4 regions of the Leptolyngbya sp. NIES-2104 genome follow, and region 1 is predicted to be linked to each of the others. Evidence: predicted binding sites of a transcription regulator. Region 1 holds the regulator's gene; each other region holds the start of a gene.
The links. The regulator NtcA, encoded in region 1, controls nitrogen genes in cyanobacteria. The targets are predictions, from matches to a motif close to TTTGTANNNNNNNNTACAAA.
Positions count from the first base shown of each region.

Region 2: NIES2104_RS15135 (MSMEG_0572/Sll0783 family nitrogen starvation response protein) is a predicted target of NtcA. The motif match lies at 4,598-4,617, and genes of this name have one in related genera.
Region 3: nadA (quinolinate synthase NadA) is a predicted target of NtcA. The motif match lies at 4,352-4,371, and genes of this name have one in related genera.
Region 4: NIES2104_RS09770 (ferredoxin--nitrite reductase) is a predicted target of NtcA. The motif match lies at 4,624-4,643, and genes of this name have one in related genera.

Region 1 covers NZ_BBWW01000001.1:2,289,500-2,296,966, forward strand. Annotated here, with positions in the region: gene NIES2104_RS10545 (pre-16S rRNA-processing nuclease YqgF) at 1-302, opposite strand, end outside; gene NIES2104_RS10550 (DUF3084 domain-containing protein) at 331-1,725, opposite strand; gene ntcA (global nitrogen regulator NtcA) at 1,843-2,514, opposite strand; gene NIES2104_RS10560 (YdeI family protein) at 2,838-3,428, shown strand; gene NIES2104_RS10565 (PHP domain-containing protein) at 3,637-4,332, opposite strand; gene NIES2104_RS10570 (sensor histidine kinase) at 4,694-5,536, shown strand; gene NIES2104_RS10575 (response regulator transcription factor) at 5,502-6,218, opposite strand; gene NIES2104_RS10580 (glycosyltransferase family 2 protein) at 6,268-7,209, opposite strand; gene NIES2104_RS10585 (TIGR00725 family protein) at 7,243-7,467, shown strand, end outside.
Region 2 covers NZ_BBWW01000001.1:3,206,990-3,214,456, forward strand. Annotated here, with positions in the region: gene NIES2104_RS15110 (MSMEG_0565 family glycosyltransferase) at 1-566, opposite strand, end outside; gene NIES2104_RS15115 (sll0787 family AIR synthase-like protein) at 563-1,507, opposite strand; gene NIES2104_RS15120 (MSMEG_0567/Sll0786 family nitrogen starvation N-acetyltransferase) at 1,507-1,992, opposite strand; gene NIES2104_RS15125 (MSMEG_0568 family radical SAM protein) at 1,996-3,072, opposite strand; gene NIES2104_RS15130 (Nit6803 family nitrilase) at 3,074-4,054, opposite strand; gene NIES2104_RS15135 (MSMEG_0572/Sll0783 family nitrogen starvation response protein) at 4,061-4,543, opposite strand; gene NIES2104_RS15140 (CHAT domain-containing protein) at 4,928-7,467, opposite strand, start outside.
Region 3 covers NZ_BBWW01000001.1:3,660,013-3,667,479, forward strand. Annotated here, with positions in the region: gene NIES2104_RS17360 (AAA-like domain-containing protein) at 1-2,462, shown strand, start outside; gene NIES2104_RS17365 (hypothetical protein) at 2,586-4,175, shown strand; gene nadA (quinolinate synthase NadA) at 4,403-5,362, shown strand; gene dacB (D-alanyl-D-alanine carboxypeptidase/D-alanyl-D-alanine-endopeptidase) at 5,473-6,792, shown strand; gene NIES2104_RS17380 (SH3 domain-containing protein) at 6,798-7,467, opposite strand, start outside.
Region 4 covers NZ_BBWW01000001.1:2,104,826-2,112,292, reverse strand. Annotated here, with positions in the region: gene NIES2104_RS09785 (nitrate ABC transporter ATP-binding protein) at 1-23, opposite strand, end outside; gene ntrB (nitrate ABC transporter permease) at 45-878, opposite strand; gene NIES2104_RS09775 (CmpA/NrtA family ABC transporter substrate-binding protein) at 1,142-2,473, opposite strand; gene NIES2104_RS09770 (ferredoxin--nitrite reductase) at 2,558-4,507, opposite strand; gene NIES2104_RS09765 (ubiquinol-cytochrome c reductase iron-sulfur subunit) at 4,797-5,171, shown strand; gene NIES2104_RS09760 (hypothetical protein) at 5,247-5,486, shown strand; gene NIES2104_RS09755 (HEAT repeat domain-containing protein) at 5,535-6,917, shown strand; gene NIES2104_RS09750 (Uma2 family endonuclease) at 6,914-7,467, opposite strand, start outside.

The DNA of each region.
Region 1 (7,467 bases):
GGAGGATACATTTGCCAAAAACGATCGCGTGCCTCTAATGAACTATTGCGCTCATCGACCGTTACCACACGCAAATCGGTTAATTCCTCAGCTAGTCGCCGTTTCCATTCTTTTGAAGAAGTCTGATCGCCCATCACTAATAGCGAAACTGGAAAGCGATCGCGCAAGGATTCGATCGTCGGAATCGCTCCCTCTGCACTGATCACTTCATGGTAGTAAAGTCTTCGATCGACCCCCATCACCGCTAAACCGCACTTTTGCCGCCCTGGATCAAATCCCAAAATCACTGGCTGTTCCGCCATGATGCGCCTCTACTCTCAAAAAAGTTCGTTAACTGGATGCTCTTAAAATCACTTGCCCGTTCTGCACCGCCACTAATTCTATTTTTAGAGGTCCTGCTGTGTAAGTCACTTGTGATGCGACCGCCCTAATCTCGATCGCAGTCGGATAACGTCGCAACTGTTCAATAAAAGGTCCAAGCGTTAACAGCTTCTCGATTTCGATGTTGTCGTTTAAAACCCCAGCGACACGAGCGCGGGAATTAGAAGCCGCGAACAAGTCCTGAATCGATTTCTGAAAGTCCTGAGACGAGAGTTTCGACGGATCAATCGTTTGCGATGCGATCGTATCTCCTTCGAGAAATACCACCCGATTCGGAACCGCATTGACATAAACAAACACCGCGCTATTTTCGCCCTTCACATAGTTGGCGCGGGCTTGCACACGAACCAGATAATCCTGACCGTCACTAATCTGCCGAATCAAGCCTTCCACTTCTGCGATCGGAATTTGGACAACTTGATCATTTCGCCCCGGTTGTAGCGATTGAATTGCCGCCCGATTCGCATACTGTAACAGTTGATCAACCGCTGCTCTTGCGCCTCCGGGTTCGACCACACGCACAACCGCAGAAGATAAGACTTGTGTGCGATAGATCGCTAAATCACCGCTCCGAACCAGTTGCACATCTCGCCCGAATTGCTGGAGCGCCTCAGTCAGCGCGGCACGTTGTGATTCCAATCGTTTCAGATTTTCTCCACGTTCTGCAATCACGCGATCGCGTTCACTAATTTCGCGATCGCGCTGTTCGATCACTCGTGTCCGCTCTGCAATTTCTTCATCTCGCGCTGCAATCTGGGTCTTCACCTGATCGCGCTGTTCAATCAATTTGTCTTGTTCGGATTGCAGTTGAGCGATTTCAGTCCGCAGCTTCTCAGCTTGACCCGAAACCGTCTCTAATTGACGACGAGTTGCATCGCGCTGAGCTTCCGTCGTTCGCAGTTGAGCATTGGTTTCCCGTTGCCGATCAATCGAGGTCTGCAAATTGGCATTAATTCGTTTGAGCTGTTCTTCGACTTGAGCACGTTCCGATCGCGCTTCTGTCAGTTGCTTCTCGACCTGAGCTTTCTGGGCATCAGTCGCTTTCAAATCAGCCGACACTTTTTCTAAATCGCGTCCTCGATCGCGCAATTCCGACTGAATCCGTCCGAAGTTCAGCAGCATTTCCCGGAAGGTCTTACTCGCCAGCAGCAACACGCCCAGCGTCGAAGCAGAAATTAGCGTTCCGGTTAAGATCGTGACGACGACAGCGGTTTGCTTAGGGCGGAGATTGAACAAACTGAGGCGGGCTTTTCCCACACGGGTTCCTAAACGATCGCCAATTGTCGCGATCGCTCCCCCCAACACCAGCACCACCAGAATTAAAATCAGCCCGACATCGGACATACTACTCCCAAGTCATCCCCCACCCAAAACGGTCTGAGGCAATTCTAGACCCGCCTTTCATTATGCCTGTTCCCTCTAAACTTCGGGCGCGTCCTTCAGGAAAGAATTTTAAGCGAATTAGGTGAATTGTTGACTCAGCGTTACAGGATTGTGAACGGTGATCTTTTTCTTGTGAATCGAAATCATTTTGTCTTGCCGCAAATCACCCAATAATCGAGTAACCGTTACACGAGTTGATCCGATCGCTTCTGCGATCGCTTGATGCGACAGTTTCAAATCGATCATGATTCCTTCTTGCGTCGGCACACCAAAATCACGACACAGAATCAAAAGAAAACTCACCAGGCGTGATCCCATGTCTCGGTGTGCCAAGGTTTCAATCATCATCTCGGTCTGAAGAATCCGCGATGATAAGCCTTTGAGCATTAACATCGAAAGTTCTGGGTTTTCTTTCAGAGCTTTTTCGACTTGTTCGATCGGCACTGAAAGCAATTCAACCGGGGTAAATGCGACCGCGTGATAAAAGCGATCGGCACGCTGTCCGGTAATCAGCGATAACACCCCGAACACGCTATTTTCTCTTAACAGCGCTACTGTAATTTCTTCGCCTGCTTCGTAGACCCGTGAGAGTTTGACCGCACCCTTAACGAGAAAATAGACTCGTTCCGCTGGATCACCCGGAAAAAAGATTGTCTTACCGCGTTCAAACGTCTCAATAACAGGAGGATACGCACCTCCCCCGATCTGACGAAACATTGTTGCGAGCGGTCTATCCTTGGTCACTACCATTTCTTTCCTTATCGTATCGAGTGAAACTGGAGCAGTTTACCGAGTCAGTAACGCGATGTGCACTTTGTGAACAATCGATGACTTTAGACCACTAAAACTGAGTCCTCAAATGGTTTTTGTACACTGCGCTACATTTTTGCTCTGATTTTGAAAATCTCCGTAAATTTTCTGAGTTCAGGTGCGCTATTTTCAGTAATATTGAGGTCTTCTTTTTGAGAACTGCAATAATTTCCACACATCATACCGTGAAAGCCACCAGGATGTAGACGCAACCCTTAAGGAATTGTTAATTCTCCTAAGTAAGAAAGTCAGCATTTTCAACCATGCCCAGATTTGAAGACCAGCTAGAAAAAATAGAAGTGATCGACCGCGCCACTTGGCGAAATTGGCTGCAACAAAATCATGAAACTGCGATCGGAATTTGGCTAATTTACTACAAAGTGAAAAGCAGTAAGCCGAGCGTCCGATATCCTGAAGCTGTAAAGGAAGCGCTTTGTTTTGGCTGGATCGACAGTAAGGCGAAATCGCTCGATGACGATCGCTATATGCAGATTTTTACACCTCGAAAACCCAAAAGTGTTTGGTCAAAATTGAACAAGCAATACATCGACGAATTAATCGAACAGGGCTTAATGACCGAAGCGGGGAGTAAAAAAATTGAAGCGGCAAAACTCGATGGATCTTGGACTTCTTTAGATGCGATCGAGGCGCTAATCTTACCGCCAGATTTGATCGAAGCGTTGGGAAAAAATGCGATCGTACAACAAAATTTCGAGGCGTTCAGCAACTCGACAAAGAAAGTGATTCTCTATTGGATCGAGAGCGCGAAACGATCTGAGACACGACAGAACCGAATCGAAAAGACGATCATCGCTGTTGCTCAGAATCGATCGCCCCTCGATCGAACTCCTTAAGAGGACGTTTGAAAAGTTCTTGTTTGTCGCAACGTCCCGCCCTGAAATAGAATTTCGGGCTAATCGGCGAAAGTTCTTTGAAAAGGACTAAGAGACTGAAACTGGCTCCCAGTCTACTTCAGTAGACTTTCGTCGGTTAGCCCGAAATTCATTTCAGGGCGGGAGGCAAACGAGAGCGAAAAGACTTTTTATACTTTTCAAACACCCTCTAAAGCCGCTGTAACAAGCTCATGCCATGCGTATCGGTTCCACAAGAACTGAGCAATCCAAGCTCTGTCTTTAACTCTGTCACCCGCGTCGTTTCTTTCGGGCTGGGCATCCAGGGCTTCGGATTGTTGTAGGCGTAAAACGTTTCCACCCCATCAATTCCGACCATCGCAGCGGCTGGAATCAACTCATTCGCCGATCGACGATATCGAGCCGGATGCGCCAACACCGCAAGCCCGCCTGCTTGATGAATTGCTCGAATCACTCGCGCTGCCTGAGCACGATCGCCTTGAGGAGCCGACCCTTGAAGATAAGACGCGATCGCACAATGATCTGGGTCAAACGCAAATCCTAGAATGTGCACCTCAGTTTCGAGCAGTCGAGATGTAATTTCAGTGCCCGTCCAGAGATGCGGTAAATCTGTCCCGGATTGCGCCTGCATGTAGCTCTGTGCGGTACGGTATCCGCTGATCTGATGGTGATCCGTGATTGCGAATCCTTTGAGCGATAAATCGATCGCTTGTTGCGCTAACGCTTCGGGGTGTAGCTGCCCGTCCGAGTGCGTTGTGTGCATATGGAAATTGTAGGTGAGCGGGCAACTTTCAGCCGTCAGTGAAGCGAAAACCTGTCGTAGCGCTACCGCATCCTGCGCGGCGGGTAAGGTTTCAGTCGAACTCGAAGCAAGATCAGCAGTCATAAAGCGCCTCAAACGTTACTGCCATGTCACGGGACTATATCTAATGTAATGTACTGCTTAAAAAATCGTTTCAGTATTCAACACTCAGGGTATTGAGTATACCTGATGTCATTCATCAGTCACATTGGCAAAACTGGCACAAGTGGCATTTATGCGACACCGCATTCGATGATAGGGTATATAACCAATCCCCCCTAGATGCATTTTTAAATGAGTTCCCGCCTGTGGTAGTGTTCCTGTGACTTAGCCGTAATTCGGCGCGGCGCATTCTTGCAGCACTCTGCGGGACGAATTGATGTCGCCCTCTCTCAATCGTCCTCACAGCGGCATATCGGCTGATTTTGGTTGAGTTCCTGAGACTATGATTTCTAGTACGAATAATGGCGGGTTCGCCCAGCAGGTGGAAGCAATTCGGCAACGTCTTGCCTCAATTCGCGATCGTCTCTTGGCACAGTCTAGCGTGAGTTCCCCAATCCAGACTGAGATTCAGCAAGAGCTACAGTCTGCGATCGATGTCTTGCAGACGGCACGATCGATGATTCAACAGGCGGAATCGAGTTCGACGATCGAGCAATTACGAGCTTCGGTGCGTGAGAAGGAAACTCTACTGCGTGAGATTCATCACCGAATTAAGAACAATTTGCAGATTGTGACGAGCTTGCTCGATTTGCAGGTGATGAGAACGCAAGATACGGATGTTCAGGCGCTGTTACGGAGTAATCAGAGCCGAATTAGTTCGATCGCGCTAGTGCACGATCGACTCTCACAATCGAGCAGTACTCATTCAATTCGATTGGGTGAATATGTGCAGAGTTTGGTGCCCATGTTGATTCAAACTTACGCGATCGAGCCGAATCAAATCACGCTCAGAACGGCGATCAGCGGCGAGATTGAACTCGCTTCAAATCGAGTTGTTCCGGTCGGACTAATTTTGAATGAACTGATCTCGAATGCGTTGCGACACGGACTGGCAAACCGAGGCGGCGAAGTTTCAATCCTGCTGCGCGTTGAGAATTCGCAAATTACGCTCACGGTCAGCGATACGGGCGATCGATTTCCAGCGAATTTTGATCTAAACGCGCCTCAAACGTTAGGATTTCAGATCATCAATTCGCTGGTGCAGCAATTGAATGCCAGTTTAGGAGTCGATCGAACTCCCAGAACTGCAATTACGATCCGGTTTGACGCTGCTGATCCGGAGTAGTCAGTCCATGTTCGAGCGCGAATCGAACGAGTTCCGTACGGCTATTGGTTCCGGTTTTGCTGAACAGGCGGCTGACGTATTTCTCGACGTTGCGAACACTGGTATCGAGACGACGGGCGATTTCTTTGTTCATCAAGCCATCAACGACGAGATCTAAAACGCTCTGTTCTCTCGGCGTGAAATCGAGTTTCATCGGAGCCGGAGTTTGGACGATCGCGCCTCGTCCCTTCAATTCGGCTTGAATTGCAGCAATTTGGCGAGACAGATCAGCCAGGTTCACATTTTCATCGCTGCTAGTGGACTTGAGATCGGCACGTTGTTTGAGCAGGCGAGTGACGATCGCAACGAGTTCATCCGGATCAAACGGTTTCGGTAAGTAAGCATCACAGCCCGCATCGTAGCCTTGAATGCGATCGCTTTTCATGCCACGAGCGGTCAAGAAAATCACAGGTAACGTTTTGAAGCGGGCATCGTCTCGAAGCTGCTTGAGAAATTCATAGCCGCTCACCTGGGGCATCATCACATCGGTGATCACCAAATCCGGCTGGACTCGCTGTAAGGCTTCCCAACCTTCGCGCCCATTGGTGGCAGTGTGAACGGTGTAACCGCTGTCTTCGAGATAGGCTTGTACCGCTTCCCGGAGTCCAGGTTCGTCATCGACTAATAAGAGTTGCTCCGGCATAATTCGATCCTAGTAACGCATTTATTCAAATTTAGCGAATTTTGTGCGGTTAGGATTGGGATGCAGGAATTGGAAGAGATTCGATCGTGCGAGCTTCGTCGGAAAGTTTTGCCTGTCGTTGTCCTTCGGTACGCGCTTGGAGACAGAGTAGTCCGATCGGTGTGTTGATTAGGTCAACAAGATTCGCTTTGCCTGCGAGGAGTTTGAGAGAAGCGATCGGTAATTCTTTTAGCATCCAGCGCATCAGGCGATATCGATACTCAGAAAAATTCGGTTCTCGCATCAAATCGACACCGTGAAGTTCGTGCAAATAGCGGTTTGAGCGTCCATATCTGCGCCACTGGCTTTGGAGTTCCGCTAACGTGGTTCGATGACGGTGACGCACGATCGCGCTTTCGGCAAATTGTAATTTCCAAGCTGTTTCACGCAGGATTCGCCAGCAAATATCCGCATCGCCGCCTGTGGTGAGATAAGGACGAAATAAGCCGATTTGTTTGAATGCTTCTAATCGGATGGCAAGATTTGCAGTTTGACCGTAGGCGCAGAAGGGATGATTTAGGGTGTGTTTTTGAGAAAGGGTTTCTTGTCGATCGGCATATTGTTCTAAAACAGTATTTCCAGGAAGCGCTTTGATTTCTCCTGCCACTAAGCCGACAGCCGGATCGCTAAACGGCTGAATCAAATCAGTGAGCCAGTTCGCTTCAGGGCGACAATCGGCATCGGTAAAGGCGAGAATTTCTCCAATAGCGTTCTGAATCCCTAAATTTCGGGCAGCGTAAGAACTTTGAATTTGGGATTGATTGAAGACTCGAATGCGATCGCTTTCTGCGGCTTTCAACAATTCAGCAGTGCGATCGTTACTATTGTTATCGATTAATAGACATTCAAAATTCGAGTAAGTCTGAGCGTTCAAACATTCGAGCAAAGCGGGTAAATCTGATTCCCCGTTGTAGATGGGCACAATCACCGAAACCGATGGTAAAAAACTCATATCCAGATTGCAGAATTCGATTCTGATGTCAAAATGCCCAAAACGATCGTGGGAGTCATGGGAGTAGGAGAGCAAGCGACTCCACAAGAAATTGAAACCGCCTACCAACTCGGTCAACAAATCGCACAAGCCGGGTGGATTGTCTTAAGCGGTGGGCGAAATGTTGGGGTAATGGATGCGGTTAGCCGTGGAGCGAAAAGCTGCGGGGGAATGACGATCGGGATTTTGCCGCGCGTTGATTCAGAAATGTCATCCGCG
Region 2 (7,467 bases), 920 kb from region 1:
AGATAGATAGGTGAGCCGTCAAATTTTAATGATGCGCCGTTTGGTGAAAATCGGTTTAGATTCACGCCATTGATCACACGGGGAGCATTAATTTGATAATGCTGTTGGAGTTCGGATTGAACGCGATCGCTGACACACAAACAAAGAGAAGCTTCACGAATCGATCGATCTTGGCACTGTTGAAGATAGATGCTGCTGTAGTCGTCAATGTGATGAACCGTTCGGACAAAGTGCGGAATTTTCCCTTGCTTGAACAACGTTAGAAGAGCATTTGCGGCGAGACAGTCCTGAGCATGGTAACAATCATAAGATTGCTGCGATTGTTCCAGATAGCTGACAAATTCCTGAATGCGCTGATAGATTAGTTTATCGATCTCACCTGAAGCAGGTTTTGCAGGAATGAATTGAGCTTCACAAGAGAGCGGGTAATCGAAGCCTGTTCCATCTTTATCAAGTGCAAATACAGTTACAGAATGATCTAAATGATGGAGTGCGTTTGCAAGTTCCAGGGTATGAATGACGCTGCCTCGCGGCTTGGTTGAGTAGGTGAGGAGCGCGATTTTCATTTTGAGAATCCTGTCAGTTTTCGCTCAGACAAGTCCCAAAAGTCGATCGATGTTTCTTGCGATCGCAAAACTAATTTCGATCCCATCTCAATTGTTCCGACAATCTCACACACTAAATCTTGCTGCCGAAAATGCGCCTGAACCATCTTTGCATTATCCGGAAAGACGCTGAGCAAGAAACCATAGCTCGGAAAGCTAACTAACCATCGATCGAGTGCTAAACCAGGCGGACAAGGAACACGATCGAGATCCAAAACTGCCCCACAGTTTGACGCTTCTAGTAACATCAACAATGTTCCAACAATGCCGCCGTTGCTAATATCCTTGCCTGCATTGCACAATCCTGCTGCTGCAAGAATCGGTAAGATAGATAAATTCGATCGTAATTGAATCGGATCAGCTTTCGTTGCGGCATTCCAGAAGGGATACTTCGGGTGAGCTTCTCCGCGAAAGTCAGTTGCAACTAACAATACATCTCCAGGCTGAGCATCAAAGCTCGTGATCAGATGCTTCGATCGTCCTAAAATTGCCACCGAAAGCGCAGTGTAGGAACTATGGCAATTCGTGTGTCCTCCCACGATCGGAACATTGTAGGTGCTAGATGCAGCTTTCATGCCTGCCCAAAGTGGGTCAACCTCTTCAACAGATTTGCTCCAAAGTGTATCGACAACCGCGATCGGGGTTCCTCCCATTGCATAGATATCACTTACATTCACCATGATCGCAGACCATCCTGCGAACCACGGATCTTCTTCTACGAACTGTGGCATCATTCCTTCAGCCGCGAACAATAGATAGCCATCTCGATCAGGAATTGCTGCACAATCATCACCGAGTTTTACGCCTGTCTTCCGTTTCAACGCCTCCGCAGCAGTTTGAATGTCTTGTTTTTGGAGTAGACTTAGCGATCGCTGAAGCTGCTCAGCCAGTTCCGGTAACATTACGATGCCTCTTTGATCTGTAACACTGGGCGTGGTTCGGTTCCTGGTGGGTAAAAGTTCAAATCAGCTTCCATCAAGTGATGCGGTCGATCGCAGATGATTAATTCTTCCTGAGATTCCCAATGCAGTCGCTGAAAGAATCGGACGTTTTGAAGTTGAACTGTTGCAAGAAAGCGATCGCATCCCCAAGTACTCGCAGTTGTGACCGCTTTGTAGATCAATCCTTTACCAATCTGCCAACCTTTACGATAGTCGGCATGAGTTCCTAATCGTCCGCCATACCAAACTCTCGGTTCAATCTCATAGATTCTCACCACGCCAACAATGTTCGATTCATGCAGAGCAATGATCGGATAAGCAATGTCATCGAGTTCATCGACATCATCTTGAAATAGCTGTTGTTCTTCGGTAAAAATCGATCGACGTAACTCAAAATAAGCCTCAATTTCCGCCTGAGACTTTGCTAATTTGAACTGATAGGACATAGATTACGATTCAAAATTTGACAACGCTGAACAGGCTCCACACTTTCCGCAACCTGCCTTAATTTCTGTCGAAGATAAGTTCGATCGCTTTAATAGTTCTCCTACTTGTTCATACAGTGAAAACATAAAATCTGCTTTGGGTGCGGGATGCCCTTCAAGCGGTGTTCCCATAATCGGCACAAACGGCACGACGAATGGATATACGCCTAAATTAATTAAGCGATCGCACATTTCCACTAGCGTTTCTAAACTGTCTCCTAGCCCTGCCAGCAAATAAGTACTCACCTGACCCCAACCAAATACTTTTACCGAAGCTTCAAATGCCCGGTAGTAGTAGTCCAACGGCACCGAAGCTTTTCCTGGCATAATCTTTGAGCGAACAATCGGATCTGCTGCTTCTAAGTGCATTCCTAAGCTATCAACTCCTGACGATTTCATGCGATCGAACCATGCAAAATCGTCTGGCGGTTCGCACTGCGCCTGAATCGGTAAATTAACTTTCGCTTTAATCGCGGCTGCACATTCTGTGAGATATGCTGCACCTCGATCGCTGATATTCGGTGTTCCGGTGGTCATCACCATATGTTTAACACTATCTAATCGCACTGCCGCTTCCGCCACTTCTGCGAGTTGAGCAGGCGTTTTTCGGGCGATCGTTTTTCCAGCCGAAAGCGATTGTCCGATCGCGCAAAATTGACAAGCTGTTTCCGAATCGCTGTAGCGCATACAGGTTTGTAAAACCGTAGTTGCTAACACGTCGCGGCTATGAAGCAGCGCAATTTTCCAGTAAGGCACACCCTCAGCGGTCTTTAGATTGTAGAAATTAGGTTGCTGTGGAAAGCTAATCGGCGTGATTGGCTCTCCGTACAGTTCCAGAACCTGTGCGGTCTGATCAATGCCATACGGTGAAGTAGCAGCGGGTGAGTTAAAGACGGGAACCATGACTGTTGTTCCATCGATCGTGATTGCTTTGTGATCTGACGGTCCTGCGCCTCCTTTTCGTCCCGTTGCGCCAATGTCCGGATCAATCAGTTTTAACCCTTGGGATTGTAGATCCGCGATTAGCTGTTGTTTATTCATGTTAAGGATCAGAAATGAGCATCGATATCTGTTCTGGCGATCGCACTTCTAGATCTTCTTTAAGCACCGTTTGCGGCTCGAAATTTGCCTGCAAATGTAACAGATCCGGGCGGGAATAGTGCCCTACCGAATCCATCATGCGCTTGCGTTTTGTGATTAAAGAAAAATCGAGATCCGCGATCGCAATTCCTTCCCCTTCGGTAATCGGTGTACAAAGATGATTGCCTTCAGGCGAGATGATAGCAGTGTTGCAACCTCCACTTAGTACTTTCTGAAGCTTCTCATCGGGCGTAATTTGTGTGACTTGTTCTGGAGAGAGCCAACCTGTCGCATTCACCACAAAACAACCTGCTTCTAAAGCATGATGGCGAATCGTGACTTCGATTTGATCAGTAAAAATCTGACCGACCATCGAACCTGGAAACTGTGAACAATGAATTTGTTCGTGTTGTGCCATCAGTGCAAATCGAGCAAGCGGATTGTAGTGCTCCCAACAGGCTAAAGCTCCGAGCGTTCCGGCAGCCGTCTCGATCGCTTTTAACCCCGCACCATCTCCTTGCCCCCAAACCATTCGCTCATGGTAGGTTGGCGTGATTTTACGGCGTTTTAGCAACAGAGTTCCATCGGCATCATACACAAGCTGAGTGTTATAGAGCGATCCATTGTCCCGCTCATTTACACCCACCACGACAACAACGCCATACGATCGAGCAGCCCGACTGATTGCATCTGTAACCGGACTCGGAACCGTCACGGCTTCTTCGTACAATCGCATATGCTCCTTACCCATCAGCACCGGAGGCTGAACAAAAGAAAAGTAAGGATAGTACGGAATCACCGTTTCGGGAAAGACGACTAACTGTGCGCCTTCCTTTGCGGCAGACGCGATCGCAGTTAGAACTTTCTCGGTGGTTCCATTGCGGCTAAACAGTACGGGACTGAGTTGAACCGCTGCTGCTCGAACGATTTTGGCATCTGTCATTGTGGTTTAGAGCGTCCAAGTATCGAGGATAAACGCGCCATCTTTGCGGTGCATCAACACTAAGTCCAGCACATCCAGCGGATTGATCGGGCGAATGCCGGGAGTAAGTGACGGTTCACCATGTCCGTACAGGGCTTGGAGTGCAAATCGGCAAGCATAGACTTTGCCACCTTCAGACATGAATTTGCTGAGTTGATCATTAAAGTTTTGATGCCCCGGAAAAGCGGAGTCGCCTAGCTTTGGAAAGCCTCGTTGTACACCGAGGGTTACACCAGGACCATAAAGCAGAATTGAAGTCTCAAAGCCTTTGCGTAAGAGGCGAGTTGCTTGCAATAGGTTCACAAACCCGATCGAGCCTTCAAACGCCACCGTGTGAAACGTGACCAGAGCTTTTTCGCCCGGTTCCGCTTTGACATCAGGAAAAACTTTCTCTTCGTAATCAACAAAAAAGTCGCCAGCTTGATGGGCGGGAGCAGTAATCTCAGGCATGACGCTCTCCTTTTATGAGTTTGGTGCCAGATTAGTTGGGATTGGAAACAATCTTTTGTAATGCTTGATACCAAATTTTTAACTCTAACGATAGTACTAGGTAGCGCGATCGATTTCGGTGATTTCACTGCTGAAAGTTAAATGTACCTATTGATTTCAACAGGCGCGATCGCGTTTAAAACTACGTCAGCTCGATGAATTCTTTCGCTCCGTTGTTTGCTCGCCCCGAAATAGAATTCGGGGCTGACAGTGCGAAGTCCCTTCAGGACTGCAAGCCCTGACTTCATGCGTCTTTAGCCCCCTTTAGTGGGCTTCGCACGATTAGCCCCGAATTTCATTCTGGGGCGAGCAAACAACGGAGCGGAAAAACTTGTCGAACTGAGGTTAAAACCAATTCCCCACCAGGACAAATGCAGACCACAGGCGCGGATGCTGGTTCTGTCGATTCTCTGTTTGTTCAATCAAACGAACTTGTGCAGCTTGGAGGGCTTCGGCTTTGCTCAATTTACGATCGCTCAGCCCCTCGTAAAACAAATCAACTAGATTAGCAGTGCCTTGATCAGAGATAAACCAGAGCGAAGCTAACGCGCTCTTTGCACCGGATTGAACCGCTGCACCCGCAAGCCCTAGAATCGATCGACCATCCCCCACGGCTGTTTGACAAGCCGTTAGTGCTAAAAGCTCAATTTTACTGTCTTCACCAGAGAGATCCCGCAGCATTTTTTCGAGTTCAATCAGCGTCAAGCGCTCTTGACCACCCGTTACCAAAAACGTGTCTTCTTGCGGATCAGCCCCAAACTGACCATGTGTGGCTAAATGCAGAATCGAATAGCTGCGCTCTTTTAATGCCTTTTTCAGATTGGCTTTTGTGAAGTTTGAATCTGCAAGCACTCGGCTTCCAGGCAATCGTTGTTGAATACTTTCTGTTTCTCGGTTTGTCGCAGGTAGCTCCGGGTAGAATTTGCCCTCGATTGTTGCGGATTGACTGGCGCGGAGTGCCAGCGCCGATCGAGGTTCATTTTTGGGTACAGACAAATCGACCAGCGATAAGCTCGGCACTGTTGCGATCGCATAGTCCTGAATCAAAAACTTTTTACCATCGTGCAAAGCTGCCATCGGCATACTTCTGAGCAATCCATCCTGAGCAAAGACCAGAGTTTTAACGCCGTCTGGAATGAGAGGGCGAATGGGTTCGATTAGGGATCGATAAAGCTTTTGGGCATTCGATCGTTTTGGATCAAACGGGGCGAGACTATTGTCTTGGAGTTGATTCCGAAATTGATTAATCGATTCTGCTAACTCGATCGATGTGATCGGAACGAATCGAGTCTGAGAAGGCTTACCTTTTAGGTTGAGAATAATCACCAGTTCATTGTTCAGCACAATATGGTTAATCACTGCGGTTTTACCGTCTTGGGTAGCGGTATTGAGGGCAACTTGAACCGCTTTTGCAGTTGCATCTGTACTTAGATTTTCAGTCGGTCGCGCCGCCGCGAGAATACAGTCATTTCCGAAGTAGTTTTGCAGTTCTGCCAGTCTGAGCGAATCCATTACCCGTAGCACAATTTCAATATTGTTCGGGTCAGATAATGTATTCGGTTGAGCTTGTTTCAGGCGGGCATCACTGACTGAATTTTTGCTCATGTTCTCTAAGCCGACTCGCAGCGTGATCAAACTTCGATAGATCGGTTCAATTTCATCGCGGAAGTTGAATTGCAGCTCTCGATTGGCTTCGAGAATGTCACTTCTAATGATTTCTAGCGTCCGAATCGATCGTTCATAAGCTGCGATCGCGTTTTGAGTTTGTCCCTGACTTTCTAAAATTCGTCCGAGTTCCCATTCCCAAAGATACAAACTATCTTTAGCTTCGAGGTCTTGATCGGCGGTTGTAATCGCCTGTTTGATCAAAGGAAGGGCAGCTTCAGGACTGCGATCGCGTTTGTACAATCGTCCGAGTTCTCCGACCGCAAAAGATTCGGCTCTAAGATCTTTAATAGCTTGAGCCGATCGAATGGCTTCCTTTAACAATGACTCGGTTTGTTGAGGATTTTCTGTGCTCAGTAGTTTAGCAATGTCGATCGCGGCATACGATCGCACTCGATCAGAACTGACCTGACTCAATAAAGGAATTGCTTTCTGTAGGTAAGGCATCATCATTGCCGTTTCTTTTCTACGGTGATAAATCGATGCCAAACTCAAGAGCGATCGCAGTTCAGCTTGCGGATTATTTTGGCTGATCTTCAAGCTGTCAGATAGAAACTTAATCGCCTGCTGCGTGTCGAGTTCTGCTTCGGTTGTCCGTCGTTTTGCTTCTCCTGGATCTCGTGTCCGGGCGGATTCTGCTTGCAGTTCTCGCAAGGCAGCGCGGCTAGTATGAGCATTACCGAGACTGTTGAGCAATGATAAAAGATGCGTCGCTTGGTTCGTACGGGTTGCCAACTGGTAAGCGGTGGTCAGCGCTCTGATCGCTTTTTCTGACTCTCCACTTAAGCGATACGCATCTCCTAAACTGCCAAGCGCCGCAATTTGCAGATTCGGATCTGAAGTTTTCTCTGCAAGTTTGACGCTTCCGCGATCGCTACAACTGTCTTGGTTCATTTCTGGAGCACAAAGAAGCACGATCGCTTGTCGCGCTTGTCCGATGCCGCTATACAACTGAGCTTGTTCGGTTAATGCTTGACTGAGTTTTGCTGGATCGTTAATTCGTCGGTAAAGCTTGATTGCGTCTTCCCAAGTTTGAATCGCTTTACTACTGTGTTCCTGTTTGGCGTAAGTTCGGGCAATGTTTTCGGACGCGATCGCAGCATTGATTCGATCGTTCTTCGCTTCATAGCGATCGCGGGCTTGCTGCCAAAACTCGATCGCAGCCGTATAGTTCTTGGTTTCGTAACTTTCTAAACCTTGCCGCATCAATTGAGCCGGAT
Region 3 (7,467 bases), 1.4 Mb from region 1:
CACTACAGCTTTCTGGATTAGTCGAGAAGTCTGATGGATATTTGCGGGTGAAAAATCCCGTGTATCAAGCAATTTTCGACTTGAACTGGATCGATCGACAATTTGCGAAACTGCGCCCGTATTCCGAATCGCTGATGCAATGGAAGCGATCGGGGTATCAAGACGAATCGCGATTGCTGCGGGGACAAGCTTTGATCGATGCTCAAAATTGGTCGATGGGCAAGCGATTGAGCGATGAAGACTACCGTTTTCTCACCGCCAGCCAAACCGCTCAAGAACAAAGCAAGCTGAGAGATTTAGAAGCCGATCGCGCTCAAGTGATTGCTGCTCGACTTGCTTCCGAGCGCAGAAGTACCAAACTACAGCGGCGATTACTAGCACTGCTGACATTAGCGCTCGTTGCTGCGATTATGTCGGGACTCCTCGCATTTTCACAGTATCGAGGCGCGACCCGAAGTAGTGTGAGCGCGATCGCTAGCAATTCCGAACTGCTCTACTCGCTGGGGTATGGTATGGATGCGATGATCGAAGCGATGCGTGCTCGTGCCAAAGTTGAATTGTTTCAAATTCAAGATCCAACAACGCTGGCAACTGTCGATCGTGTCTTAGGACAAACCGTTTACACTGCTGCTGAGTCGAATCGGTTTTCGGATCACACCGGGGGTATACGCTGTGTCGGTTTTAGCCCGGATGGGGATTTTGTCGCGACCTGCTCCGAGGATCAAACCGTCAAACTTTGGCGCACCGATGGTTCACTCGTCGCGACACTGAAAGGTCATACGGGCAGTGTGTTCACCACCGCTTTTAGTGCAGATGGCAACCTGATCGCAACCGGAGGCGCAGACAACACCGTCCGGCTTTGGAGTCATGATGGTTGGTCAATGGCACGACTCGAAGGACATCAAGGCACGATTTACAGCATTGCATTTAGTCCAGATGGAAGCACGATCGCGACTGCCAGCGGCGATCGTACGATCAAACTCTGGTCGCGGGAGGGCAAGCTGATTCGCACCTTGAGCGGACATCAACAAGTCGTGAACAGCGTCGCCTTTAGTCCAGATGGAAAAACGATCGCGACTGCCAGCGGCGATCGTACGATCAAACTCTGGTCACTTGATGGCACATTGAGCCGAACCTTGAGCGGGCATTTAGACGCAGTTCAATCCATCGCTTTTAGCCCGGATGGAACTGAGCTTGCATCTTCTAGCTTAGATGACACGATCAGTCTGTGGAATCGAGACGGTTCGCTGATTCGCAAAATTGAGGCTCAAAGTGATGGAGTCACCAGTTTAGCGTGGAGTCCAACGGGAACGATGATTGCCACTGTAGGATATGACAAAGCGCTGAAACTTTGGCGACGAGATGGAACCTTACTACGATCGCTCCAAGGACATCAAAACACACCTTGGGCAGTCGCACTTAACCAAAATGGGCAACTGATTGCCACCGGAAGCGCCGATAAGACCGCCAGACTTTGGCGATTAAACAACGATTGGATGATTCGGCTAGAGGGACATACGAGCGATGTGAATCAAGTCGCTTTTAGTCCAGATGGTCAATGGCTTGTGTCTGCGAGTAAAGATCGATCGATCAAACTCTGGGCAGAGGGCGGAAATTTTGTGCGGGACTTCAAGAGCGATCGTGATTGGAAATTTGATGCGAAATTTAGCCCGGATGGAAAGGAGATTGCGACGACGGGAGCCAGCGGCATTGTTCAACGCTGGAAGCTGGATGGCACTCCGATGCAACCGCTAAGAGATGAATCAGGGAGTGCAATTGCGAGCCTTGCCTATCATCCAGATGGATCGACGATCGTCACTGGCGGACAAGATAAACAATTGCGGATTTGGAATAAACAAGGCGAACTTGTACGATCGTGGTCTGCTCATGAAGCTCCGATTCAGAAAGTGGTTTTTAGTCGCAATGGTCAATGGATTGTCTCATCGAGTTTGGATGGAGGCGTGAAACTTTGGCGGGCGAGTGATGGAAAATACATCGCTTCTCTAGTGGGACATCGGGGAGAAGTTCGGGCGATCGCGGTTTCTGATTCAATGATTGTGACGGGAAGCCTCGATCGCACAATTAAACTCTGGAGATTCGACGGTACGCTGATCAACACTCTCAGCGGACATCTAGAACAAATTTACGCGATTGCCTTTAGTCCGGACGGATCGCAATTTGCCTCAGCGAGTTTAGATAAAACGATCAAGCTTTGGACAGCGGATGGCAGATTAATCACGACCTTGAGCGGTCATACAGACGGCGTTCGCAGTGTGGCATTTAGTCCGGATGGTGAACTATTGGCATCTGCGAGTCGCGATCATACGGTGATTCTCTGGAATCTGGAGCAAGTTCTGCAAACGAATCCCACGATCGCGGCTTGTCGTTGGCTATCCGATTATTTATCGACGAATTCTGCACTCGATGAAGCGGATCGATCGATGTGTAAAGGTGTCCAATGAAAATCCGTAACGCTTAATTTACCTCTGTAGATCGATCTGACCGAGCGGTGCGAAATTCACAAGATAAGGGATAACTATCAAAAGTTTCTGCCCGTATTTCAAAGAGATTCACAGGTGCGTTTTATGTCTGATTTGATGTGGTCTGCCCCAACGCGTCAAGCCTTACCGATTATCTTGATTCGTGGATTTGCGTCGGGGGACAGTGCTGATGAGCGGCGATTAACTTATCAAGGATTTAATGATGGCAGTGTATACCCGCAAAAGCGCGGTGAAAACTATATTTATGAAGGGATGATTCTGCGCTTCATGAAGTCGGATTGGCGATACAACGATGCGACGAATGTCGTGGGGTATTATCCAAACCAGATGGCAAATCCGCCTGTGATTCCTGATGAACTAAAAGAGTTTGACCAAAGCTTTTTCAGCGGTCGAGTGATCATCGATCCTGCAATGGCGCTGCATTTCCTCAAATCAGACAATCCCTGGAAAAGTTTATGGGTCTTTCGCTATTACGATTTATGCGATCGTACTTTCCCAATCTACGGTGAAGCCTTAGTCCGTTTAATCGATTTTATTCGGACGCTCTGCGCTTTCAAGTCTCAAGGTGATAAACCCAAAGTCAACATCATCGCGCATTCGATGGGGGGTCTAGTCGTGCGTGAGGCAATTCAGAAAACTTACCCAAAACGCAGCGCGACTGCTGCCGATGAAGCAATCAATAAAATCGTCACTTTAGGAACACCGCACAAAGGGGTATCTTTCCAACTTTTACGAGAGTTGCGTTGGTTACCGATCGAGTCTACGAATGAACTGGAGCATTTCAATCCACAAAACCAAGCCGACCCGAACAATCCAGCTTCAGCGGTGAATTTCTCGCAGCATTTTCCAGTTGATCGCTTACTGTGTGTGGTGGGCACGAACTACCGGGCATATCGCAATCAAACCGCATCTTTTCTAAATCGAATTTCCCCGATCGAGGGCGAACTCGGTCTAAACTTCAACCGCAGTGATGGTTTAGTGAAACAGGCTTGTGCTCAAATCGATGGCGCACCCCGGACTTTCATTAACAAATCACATGGCGGATTTGACTCGATCGTCTCATCCCGTGAATCGTATGAGATTACGACTCGCTTCTTTTACGGCGATGTCAGAACGCGATTGAGACAAGTCCGGGCGCAAATCAAACGCGGCTTCGACTTCTTCGGCAAAAGTGAATTTTTCTTTGGTGTTTCGGTGAAACCTCGCGGAGTAGATTTTGAACTATTCCACCAAAGTAAAGAAGCTGAAAACTGTTACGGTCCGTTCCGCACCGGAGACTTTAGCGATGAGAATTTAGCGTTTCCTTGGGCAGACGATCAGAAGCTAATTTGGGAAGGCTATCTCAACACGGGCGCGAGTTTATCAAAGTCTGATTTTGTCATGCGCCTCGAATTCTACATCGGTGAGCGAGATGCTTTTGGTGTAGGCTTCTCAGATAACATCGTGTTCGCAAAACAATACTATATTCGTGCGGTGTTGCAACCTTCGCTGCAATTGTATTTGTATAACAGCGAAGAGTTTATGAGCGATGATCCGCTGCACAATGCGATGCCGATGAACTCAGTTGAGGGCGGATGGGAATTTGATGTGATCGGAACGGGTTTCTATGGCACGTATCGGATTGAACTCGATCGTATTCCTGAAATGGGATTACCAGAACCGTTTTCGCTCTAAGAGGGTGTTTGAAAAGTATAAATAGTTCCTTCGCTTCGATTGCCGCCCGCCCTGAAATGAACGACACTTTTCAAACATCCTCTAACACCCATTCAATCCAAATCAATCAGGAAGCGCAACGTTGCGCTTCCTTTTTTGCAATCTTGGTAAATCCATCTAAAACAGCGCTTTTGTTTTTGGTAGTTTAGACTATAATTATTGAAACTCTCTACTGAATCGATCGCGCTATGTTTACCACTGCTGCTCCGACAAAACCTGCACTGCCACGCGACTTATTTAGTGCGATCGCGGATCTCAAACGCGAACTCAATGCGGTAGTTCTAGCACACTACTACCAAGATCCGGATATTCAGGATGTCGCAGATTATCTAGGAGATTCGCTAGGTTTGTCGCAACAAGCCGCCGAAACGAACGCGGATGTGATTGTTTTCGCTGGAGTGCATTTCATGGCAGAAACCGCGAAAATTCTTAACCCAGATAAACTCGTTTTGCTGCCCGATCTCAATGCTGGATGTTCACTTGCGGATAGCTGCCCGCCCGATGAATTTGCCCGATTTAAGGCGAAATACCCAGACCATTTGGTAATTTCTTACATAAATTGCACCGCAGATATCAAGGCGATGAGTGACATTATTTGCACCAGCGCTAATGCGGTCAAAATCGTGAATCAAATTCCGGCAGATCAGCCGATTATCTTCGCGCCCGATCGCAATCTCGGTAGATACGTGATGGAACAAACCGGACGCGAAATGGTGCTGTGGCAGGGAAGTTGTATCGTACACGAAACCTTTTCCGAAAAGAAGATGGTGCAGCTCAAAATTCAGCACCCTGAAGCCGAAGTGATTGCTCACCCAGAATGTGAGGAAGCTGTTCTACGTCATGCCGATTACATTGGTTCAACGACCGCATTGTTGAAATACTGTCAGAAGAGCGATCGACGTTCTTTTATCGTGGTGACGGAACCCGGCATCATTCACCAAATGCAGAAAGCCGCTCCAGAAAAGCAATTCATTCCAGCCCCCTCGCTCAACAACTGTGCCTGCAATGAATGTCCTCACATGCGACTGAACACGCTCGAAAAGCTGTATCTCGCCATGAAGCACAAAACTCCTGAGATTACATTGCCAGAATCGACTCGCGTTGCAGCGTTACGTCCGATTCAGAAAATGCTATCGATGAGCGTATAATAATCAGCGATTTCTTGCACGATCGATCAGGGTGTTTTGCGGCTCGATCGTGCAACAAATTCCACGGTGTTGCAGTCAATGCCGTTGGAAATGTTACCCGGATTGTCTCTATGAAGTTCGCTCCGCTGCTGATTTCGGTTCCGCTGGCTTGGTCGATGGCATTTCAATCACTGTCCGTTTACGCTCAAACCCCGCTCCCCCTACCCCCTCGCACCCAGCCGTCACCGCTCCCGCCCCGCACTCCCGCGCCTGCTCGCCCAACCAATGGTGGAGTTTGTCCAGCGCAACTGGGAAATAGTCTCGATCGGATTGTGAATGGTTTACCTGCAAATTGGAGTGTGCTAGTTCAGACTCAAGCTGCCCCTGGTACTAGACGCAATCTTTATTCCCGCAATCCGTTTACGCAACTCGCGCCCGCCTCGAACAACAAGATTTTTACCACCGCTGCTGCTCTGGTTCGATTGGGAGCACAGTATCAAATTCGGACTCCTGTACTTGGTAATAGCAATACGCCTGATTTGGCGACGCTGCGAGTGATTGGTCAGGGTGATCCGAGCTTTGGAAATGCTCAGTTGAATTCATTGACACAACAACTTCGTCAGCGGGGAATTCGGCAAGTCAATCAACTGATCGGAGATGATACGGCGTTTCGAGGTGCGGAATTTAATCCGAATTGGAATCCGACGCATCGCGGTGAGCCTTATGCGCCGCTGATTAATAGTTTGATGTTGAATCAGAACAGCACTTATTCTTATGCGATTTCTAATCCTGGCAACAATTTTGTTGGAGAGTTTCGCAGTCGATTAGCGAGTGCAGGAATTCAAGTGAAAAGTTCAACGCTGGTGAAGCGGACTCCTGCACCTGTGGGAGAAGTGGAGCTTGCTTCTGTGATTTCGCCGCCGTTATCGAGTCTGATTTTTTCCACAAATCAGGATAGCGATAATGCGTATGCAGAAGCGTTGTTAAAAACATTAGGTCGCCTGCAAGACCCAAATAGTTTAGACACGACGACGAGCGGAATTGCCGCAGTGCGATCGATTCTCACTGAGTTGGGGGTCAACGCCAATCGATACAGAATGGTCGATGGTTCGGGACTGGCTTCGAGCAATCGTGCGAGTGCAGAAGCGTTTGTGCAAACTTTGCAAGCGATGGCACTGCGACCGGATGCGGCAACCTTTCGGAGATCGCTGCCGGTCGGCGGAGTGAGTGGCACCTTAAGTAGCCGATTTCGTGGCACTCCGGCTCAAGGAATTGTGTCAGCAAAGACTGGAACGATTTCCGGCGTGGTGGCGCTGTCGGGATATGTGACTCCTCGGAACTATTCACCGATCGTATTTAGTATCCTGGTGAATTCTGGGAATTCTGCTTCGACGGTTCGCGCTTCTGTCGATAGTTTGGTGGTGGCTCTAACGCGATTGCAGGATTGTTAGAAGATTCAGCGTGCATCGATCGAAAACGTATACGCATACCCTTTAAAGTTCGATTCAAACTGAAACGTGTATTCTCCAGTTTCAGGTAGTTCACCTGTCCAGGGACTCGGCTGATCCGGTGAGCCAACGATCGCTTTTCCATCTGGCGCGATAATCACCGGAAAGATCGAACCGCGTTGCCTTTGGCTCAGCGGAAGCTGCCCGCTAGAACTCGTCACGGTGATCCGCTGTCCTTTGTCGAATTTGAAGCGATAACTGTGAATTCCACCACCAATAAAGCGATCGCGAATTTCGATCGAACCCTGCCCTAATTCAATCCGCTCAACTCGTTCATTGCAGCTATGTTCGGTTCTCGATCGAGCAATCCATCCCGGAGTCTCGCCGCTGATTTTGAACCAGCCATTTTCTTCAGCTTGCACGTCTACGAATGTGCCATTTTTTAGCTGTCCTACGATGTTTTCTTTCGAGTCAGCGTTCGGAGTCGATCGCACGTTTAGCGGCGATTCTGGGTCATTCACTTTCACCATCCGAATCACACATTTCTCAACAGTGCGCGAATCTTTTTTAACTGTGGCTTGTGGTACTTCAGGACTCGATTGTAGGGACTGAGTACTGGGAGAGGTGGAGACGATCGGAGTAGGAGAAGTTGAAATAGTTGGAGATTGAGAAGAACAG
Region 4 (7,467 bases), 180 kb from region 1:
TCAACTTCTAGGAAAACAGACATAGCAACTTAAAGGTGAAGGGTTTAGTGGTCAGAAGTAATGCGTGAACCGAGCCAGCCAACGAAGCGATCGAGCGCTAAACCGACTAAACCCACTAACAACACACAGATAATGATCTGGCTCATGCTGTCTTCGTTACCCGCGTTGTAAGCATCCCAGATTTTGAAGCCAATTCCACCTTCTGCTTTCAGCATTTCGGCAGCCACAATTGCTAACCACGCCAAACCAATCCCAATTCTCAATCCACCAAACACATACGGCACTGTAGACGGCACCAAAATGCTAAAGAAATACTCTTTACCCGATAGCTTCAGCACTTTCGCAACGTTGTTGTAGTCTTGCGGAATCTGCTGTACACCCACGGCAGTATTAATCACGATGGGCCAAATTGCAGTCACGAAAATCACGAAGATCGCAGCGGGGTTGTTATCTTGGAAAATCCCTAGCGAAATCGGTAACCATGCTAGCGGCGGAACGGTTCTAAGGACTTGCACGATCGGGTCTAAACCGCGCTGCATAAACTGGCTCACACCGAGCAATACACCGAGCGCCACACCCACGACAGCCGCGATCGAATAGCCTAAAGCCACACGCTGCAAACTAATCAGAATTTGCAAACCCAACCCTTTATCGGTACCACCATTGTCATAGAACGGATCAAGAATCAATTTCCAGGTTTGTTCTATGACTTTAATCGGTCCGGGCATTTTCGATTCTGGACCCATGCAGAGAACTTGCCAGATCACGAGAGCAACACCAACGCAAATCAGAACTGGGATCAGTAAGCTGCCATATTTTTTCAGCGCTTCTGAGGACTTAGACGATCGAGCGGGACGAAGAGAGGGGTTAATAGTCATGGAGGAGGAGGTTTTGGTGAAGGATGAACAGGGAAGGGCTTGAAGTTTAGCGTGTTTTAGGGATCTTCTCGCTTCGGTGTCAGTCCGCCCCGGAATGAAATTCGGGGCTAACAGTGCGAAGTTCGTTGAAACGGACTGAAGATGCTTGATTTGTCTTTTAGTCCCCTTTAATGGACTTCGTTCGATTAGCCCCGAATTCTATTCCGGGGCGGGAGCGAACGAAGCGAGAAATTCTAAAACACGCCTCAGCCCTTCGGAGTCACTTAGGCTTTCTTGATTTTCAAACTATCCAGGTAAGCTTTCGGATTTGCTGCATCGAAAGTCACTTTATCGAAGAAGGTTTCAACTCCACGCGATGCAGTATCTTTCGGAATTGCCGCTTCTTGCCCGATCAGTTTTGCAGCGTCTTGCCACAGATCCGATCGATTCACTTTGTCCACCAATGCTTTGACATCGGTATTGGCATCAAACTTGCCCCAGCGCATATTTTCAGTGACAAACCAGGTATCGTGGCTCTTGAATGGGAAGGAGGCACTCTCACGCCAGAACTTCATGAGTAAATCGCTGTTGGTTAAGACACGACCGTTACCCATATCAAACGTGCCTCTCGCCCGTTCGAGAATGTCATCCACCGGAGCTTTGATGTACTTATCAGCCGAAATGATTTTGCACATTTCTTCTTTGTTTTCGTCTTTGTCGCACCAGACTTGAGCTTCTTGCACGGCTGCCAACAATGCTTTTGCAGCTTTCGGATTCTTATCGACCCAATCTGCTCTCATTGCGAACGATTTCTCTGGGTGATTTCTCCAGAATTCGCCCGTGGTAATCGCGGTGTAGCCAATCTTCTTAGTGACTAAGCGATCGTTCCAGGGTTCTCCCACACAGAACGCATCCATCGTCTTAGTCTCCATGTTAGCGACCATTTGAGGCGGCGGAACGACGACGATATCGACATCGGTTTCAGGATTGATTCCACCTGCCGATAACCAGTAGCGCATAAACAAGTCATGGTTTCCACCGGGGAACGTCACCGCAGCTTTGAACTTTTTGCCTCCACTTTTCAACTCTTCGATTTTTGCTTTCAGCGGCGTGCTATCGACTGCAAGTTTCAAATCTGCATAGTCGTTCGAGATCGAGATACCTTGTCCATCCGTGTTCAACCGCGCCAAGATGTACATCGGGACAGGCGTGTTACCTTTGGTAATCTTACCTGCGCTTATGAAGTAAGGCATCGGGGTAAGAATGTGCGATCCATCAATTCCGCCCCGGTCTGAACCGAGTTCCAAATTATCCCGCACGACTGCCCAAGAAGTTTGCTTGGTCACGGACACATCTTTCATGCCGTACTTAGCAAAGTAGCCTTTTTCTAAGGCAATGATCAACGGAGCCGAATCGGTCAGTGCAATAAATCCAAGCTTGGCAGTCGTAGTTTCGGGGGCATCAGCTGCACTCACATTCACAGCGGGAGCCGCAGCGGGAGAGGAACCACTAGAAGCGCTTTTGTTCAGTCCAGTGCTACAACCATTGACCACCACTGCTCCAGCAGCGGTTGCACCAGCGGTGAAGAGAAACTTACGTCGTGAGAGATTAGACATTGAATCGTCCTTTGGGAAATGTACTGGGGAGTTAAGGGAAACTACAGCCGTTGCTGTGGTGTGGGAGCGAACAAACTTTAAGGGTTAGGCATCGATCACAATGCGACCCACGGGACGAGCGATGCAGGTGAGGATTTTTCCAGAAGCTCGATCGAGATCATCGAGGGCATCCGGATCACCGTCGTAACTGACTTCGCCTTCGAGTAATGTGCATTTGCAGCTTCCGCAAGTGCCCGATCGACAAGAGGAATCGATCGCAACTTCTGCTTGATCTGCGACATCCAGAATGAAATCAGCCTGCGTACAGGTCACTTCTTTTCCAGACTGAGCAAAACTCACAGTAGCAGGCGCTGCAACAACAGGTTCAGTTTTTACAACGGGCTGCGGACTCAGCACATACTCGAATTCTTGAAGGGTCGATTTACCGTTCGGCGTTTCAACTAAGGGACGCTCTAAGGTAATCAACGCAGCTTGAGCCGGACGCATCGACTCTGGCACGTCTGACCAGGGACGCGCTCCAAACTGCTCGGTCAAAATTTCGCTCAGAATCGGCTTGAGGTCTTCACAAGGAATGCTCTTTCTCACACAGGTTCCAAGTTCAGCGTGTTTGCCCACTTTTCCGCCCATGTAAAGGTCAACGCCTTCAACGGTGCGACCGTCCTTGCGAACTTTCGTGCCCATCAGTCCGATGTCTGCGACTTGCGGCTGTCCACAAGAGTTCGGGCAACCTGTCCAATGAATCCGAACGGGTTTCGGACAGTACAAATCTTGCTCTAGTTCTTGAATCAGCGCGACTGCCCGATTCTTGGTTTCAATCAGAGCAAAGTTACAAAACTGTGAACCTGTGCAAGAGACTAAAGCGCGAGAAAGAGCTTGAGGCTCGATCGAGAATCTTTTAACTAGTGGTTCTCTCAGCAGTGCTGAAACTCTCGAATCTGGAATATTCGGAATGATCACATTTTGTTCAACGGTAAAGCGAACTTCGCCACTGCCGTAAACTTCTGCAATTCGAGCCAAATCAAACAAGTCTTGAGCAAACATTCGCCCAACCGGAACGTGTAAGCCGACATAGTTTAATCCGGGCTGCTTTTGAGCATGAATGCCGATGTGATCGCGCTTGTCCCAGAGAATTTCATCTTTCGGAGCAGCGGGAATGAACGCATAGCCTAACTGTTTCTCAACGGCTTCCCGGAATTGATCTAAGCCCATTTCATCAATTAGCCACATCAAGCGGGCTTTTTGGCGATTGGCTCTCAATCCTAGATCGCGATATACAGTTAAGATAGCTTCGCAAACGGCAACCACATCACGCGGATCAACCCAAGCATTTAAGGGAATCGCCGCATCACAGCGTTTTGCGGAAAAGAAGCCACCGACGAGAACATTGAATCCTAACGTGCCATCTTTGTAAGCTGGAACGAAAGCGATGTCGTTGATTTCTGCATGAACGGAATTATCGCGGCAACCTGCGATCGCAATATTGAACTTACGCGGCAGATTGCTAAAGCTCGGATTGCCACGACCATTGTTCGTGATCATATCCTGCACTTTTCTGACCAGTCCGCGTGTATCAATCAACTCATCTGCATCAATGCCCGCGACAGGCGATCCGGTGATGTTGCGAACGTTATCCATTCCAGACTGGATGCTCGTCAATCCAGCCTGATCAAACTTGCGAAAAATTTCGGGTAAATCTTCGATCCGAATCCCGCGCAGTTGAATATTCTGGCGCGTGGTGATGTCCCCATTGCCGTCATCGCCGTAACGCTGTAGGATTTCCCCTAGCACGCGGGTTTGTCCACTGGTGAGAATTCCATTGGGAATCCGCATCCGCATCATGAACTTCCCCGGAGTGACCGGACGGAAGAACACGCCCAACCACTTCAAGCGATGATCGCGATCGGTTTCATCCATTGCTTCCCAGCCGAGCCGAGCAAACTGCTCTAACTCTGCTTTCACCGCAAGACCATCTTTCTCTGCTTTGAGTTTTTCAAACTTATTCAGGGTAGGCGCAGATGTGAGGGTGTCTGTCATGGGTTGAGCCTATAGATAAAGGTGTTCCAGAGCGAACACAAAAGCGGTCTTTTCGCAACCGTGATTCGGTGTAACGCTGACCGATGAAGTAAAGGTAATTGGGATTCCAGAGTAAATTCGTATCTATAGTTACAAAATATTTCGTAATATGACGTTTCTGCATAGACGCGATTCGCTTTCGTCATCTACCCCCAGAAATAGTAGATAGCGCGTACCTTAGAACAAAGAGCAATCGGAGAACACTATGCACCGTCGAACCTTTTTATCGTGGGCTTCTATGGGTTGGCTCATGAGTCGAATCCCGGCTGGACTGACTGCGTTTCTTGCGGCTTGTACGGGTCAGCAAAAGAGTGCAACTGGACTCGAAACGGTGGGCACGATCGCGGATTTGGATGCGAAAGGCGTTTTGCAAACGGAATCGCCTGCCCCAATTCTGGTGATTCGCAATCCGGCTGATTCAAAAACATTGATCGCCGTGAATTCGACTTGTACACATCAGGGGTGCTTAGTGGCTTGGAATGCGGAGCGAAAATTGTTCGTCTGTCCGTGTCATGGGGCGGCGTATGGAGTGGATGGCTCGGTGCAAAAAGCTCCAGCAACGAAGGCGTTGACGACGTATCCCGTTCAGGTGGATGGGCAGAATGTTCAGGTCAAATTAGGGTAATGCCCATTTGGGTAGAGGAAGGTCGATCGACATTGATCCACCGTTGAGTGAAGTCTAATTACTGGAGATTTGACCATGACTCAAGCAGCAACACAGAACGATCGCGCCCTCAGCAACCTCGAATATGACTTGCTAACGGCTCTTCAAAATAAAGCAGAAGCAGTAAAAGCATACGAAACCTACATTCAAGATGCCGAACAGCAACAATCTCAGCCTTGTGCTGAGCTATTTCGCAAGTTAAGAGATGCGGACATGCAAACGGCTCAAGAAATCCGCCATCATCTTCAACAAGTGATGCAAAACGGCAAGATGTAGGGCTTTTTAGGCGGTAGGGAGGAATTCTCTACCGCTTCAATGTAAAGATTGCAATTGATCGATGCTTTGACTGCAATTTGTGTTCGCACGATCGCTCAGTTCTGTGGCAAAGTAATTTTCAAGAACGAACAACGGGCGACGATCGTGCAAAAGCTGAGTGATTTCGAGATTTTAGAACAGGCAAACACTGCTGCAACGCTTCAGGATTGGGGACGGCTGAGTCAGGATTTACAGCAACTTCTCACCAGCGAAGAACAGTCAAAATTGTTCTCTGATCCGAACGCGACTGCTATCCTGCTCGATTTGGCAATGCAGGTTCTAGAGTGGGGCAGTTTTCAGGATCGATGGGACATTGCAAAGCTGTTTCCGAATTTTGGGATTGACGCGATCGCGCCTTTGATCGATTTTCTAAACGACGAAGAAGCTGATCCTGAAGCTCAATGGTTTGCTGTTCGGATTCTGGGAAGCTTTAACCATCCGCGTGTGATTGAAGCATTAATCGAATTGCTCAAAACATCCCAGAGTGAAGACCTTAATTCAATGGCAGTCTCGGTGTTAGCCAGCATGGGAAAAACCGCTGTCTCAGTGCTCGAAACATTGTTAGAAGAAGATTCGACCCGATTGTTTGCAGTTCAGGCATTGGGTCAAATTCGACGATCGGAAACAGTTCCGCTTTTGATGCAAGTGATTCGTGATCCAGAAGTTCAGATTCGAGCGATCGCGATCGAAGCCCTCAGCAGTTTCCATTCTGATGACATTACGACTGTTTTAATCGCAGCGCTGCAAGATGTTGCCGTTCAAGTCAGACTTGCAGCGGTGACGGGATTAGGATTTCGTTCGGATCGTTCAAACTTGGTCGGACAGCTTCGTCCGTTGTTGCTTGATTTGAACTTAGAAGTGTGTCGGCAAACTGCGATCGCACTGGGAAGACTCGGAACTTTGCAAGCCGCAACTGCACTCTATGAAGTTCTACAATCTCAACACACGCCGGAAAATTTAGCGATCGAGCTAGTTCGTGCTCTCGGTTGGATTGCGTTACCGGAAGCTTTGAACTATTTAGAGACTGCATTGTTACAACTCTCGCTGCCTGAAATGGTGCAACTCGAAATCGTTCAAACTTTGGGGCGAATTGATTCAGTTGAGTTGAAACCTCAAGCCACACAGATTTTATTGAATGGACTGCCGAAGCTTGAATCGGTTGGGATTCGACAAGCGATCGCGCTTTCTCTCGGTCAGTTGGGCGATCCTGATGCGATCAATGCGCTCGTTGCATTGTTAGCCGATACCGATGACGGTGTGCGACTTCATGCGATTTCAGCCCTGAAAACACTAGACGCTGAGCAACATTTGAAGCGATTAGCGCAGATTGAGCCAGAAGAATCTGAACTAGGGCGCGGAATTGCGATCGCGCTTCGAGAATGGCACTTCTAGATCAATTCCTGAAATACTCGAACTGCCTGAGCAAAATCGGTTTCAGCAATCAGAATGCAGCGTTGAAGCAGATTGATATCGAGTTGATCAAGTCCGGGTAGTTCACTACGACTAATCCGCTGATATTCGTTCTCGCGTAGATGATGAAGTTTCAAGACACCATCTTGCCAAAACCACACTTCAGGAACACCAAGAGCGCGATACCGTGCCAGTTTCTTCTCACCGCCGCTGGTAAAAACGACTTCGATCGATAAGTCAGGAATCGGCTTAAAGTTACCAAGACAATAAGATTGATCAGCTTGAGCAGAGACTTCTCCTGGTTTTTCCTGGTCTTTTGCCCCAGTTGGTTTGAATTCAATTCCCAAGCCCAGCAGAAAGGTCGTCAGTAGATAACCAACGATGTGTGAAAAGTATTCGTGATTTTCCCCAGGCATAATGATCTCGATCGTTCCTTTGTAGTAAGCCAGTCTCGCTCCTGGAGCTTCTTCAAATCCTTTCTGAATCAGCTTGAAGTGCTCCCAGGTTCCCGGAATGACAATCCGTTGATCGA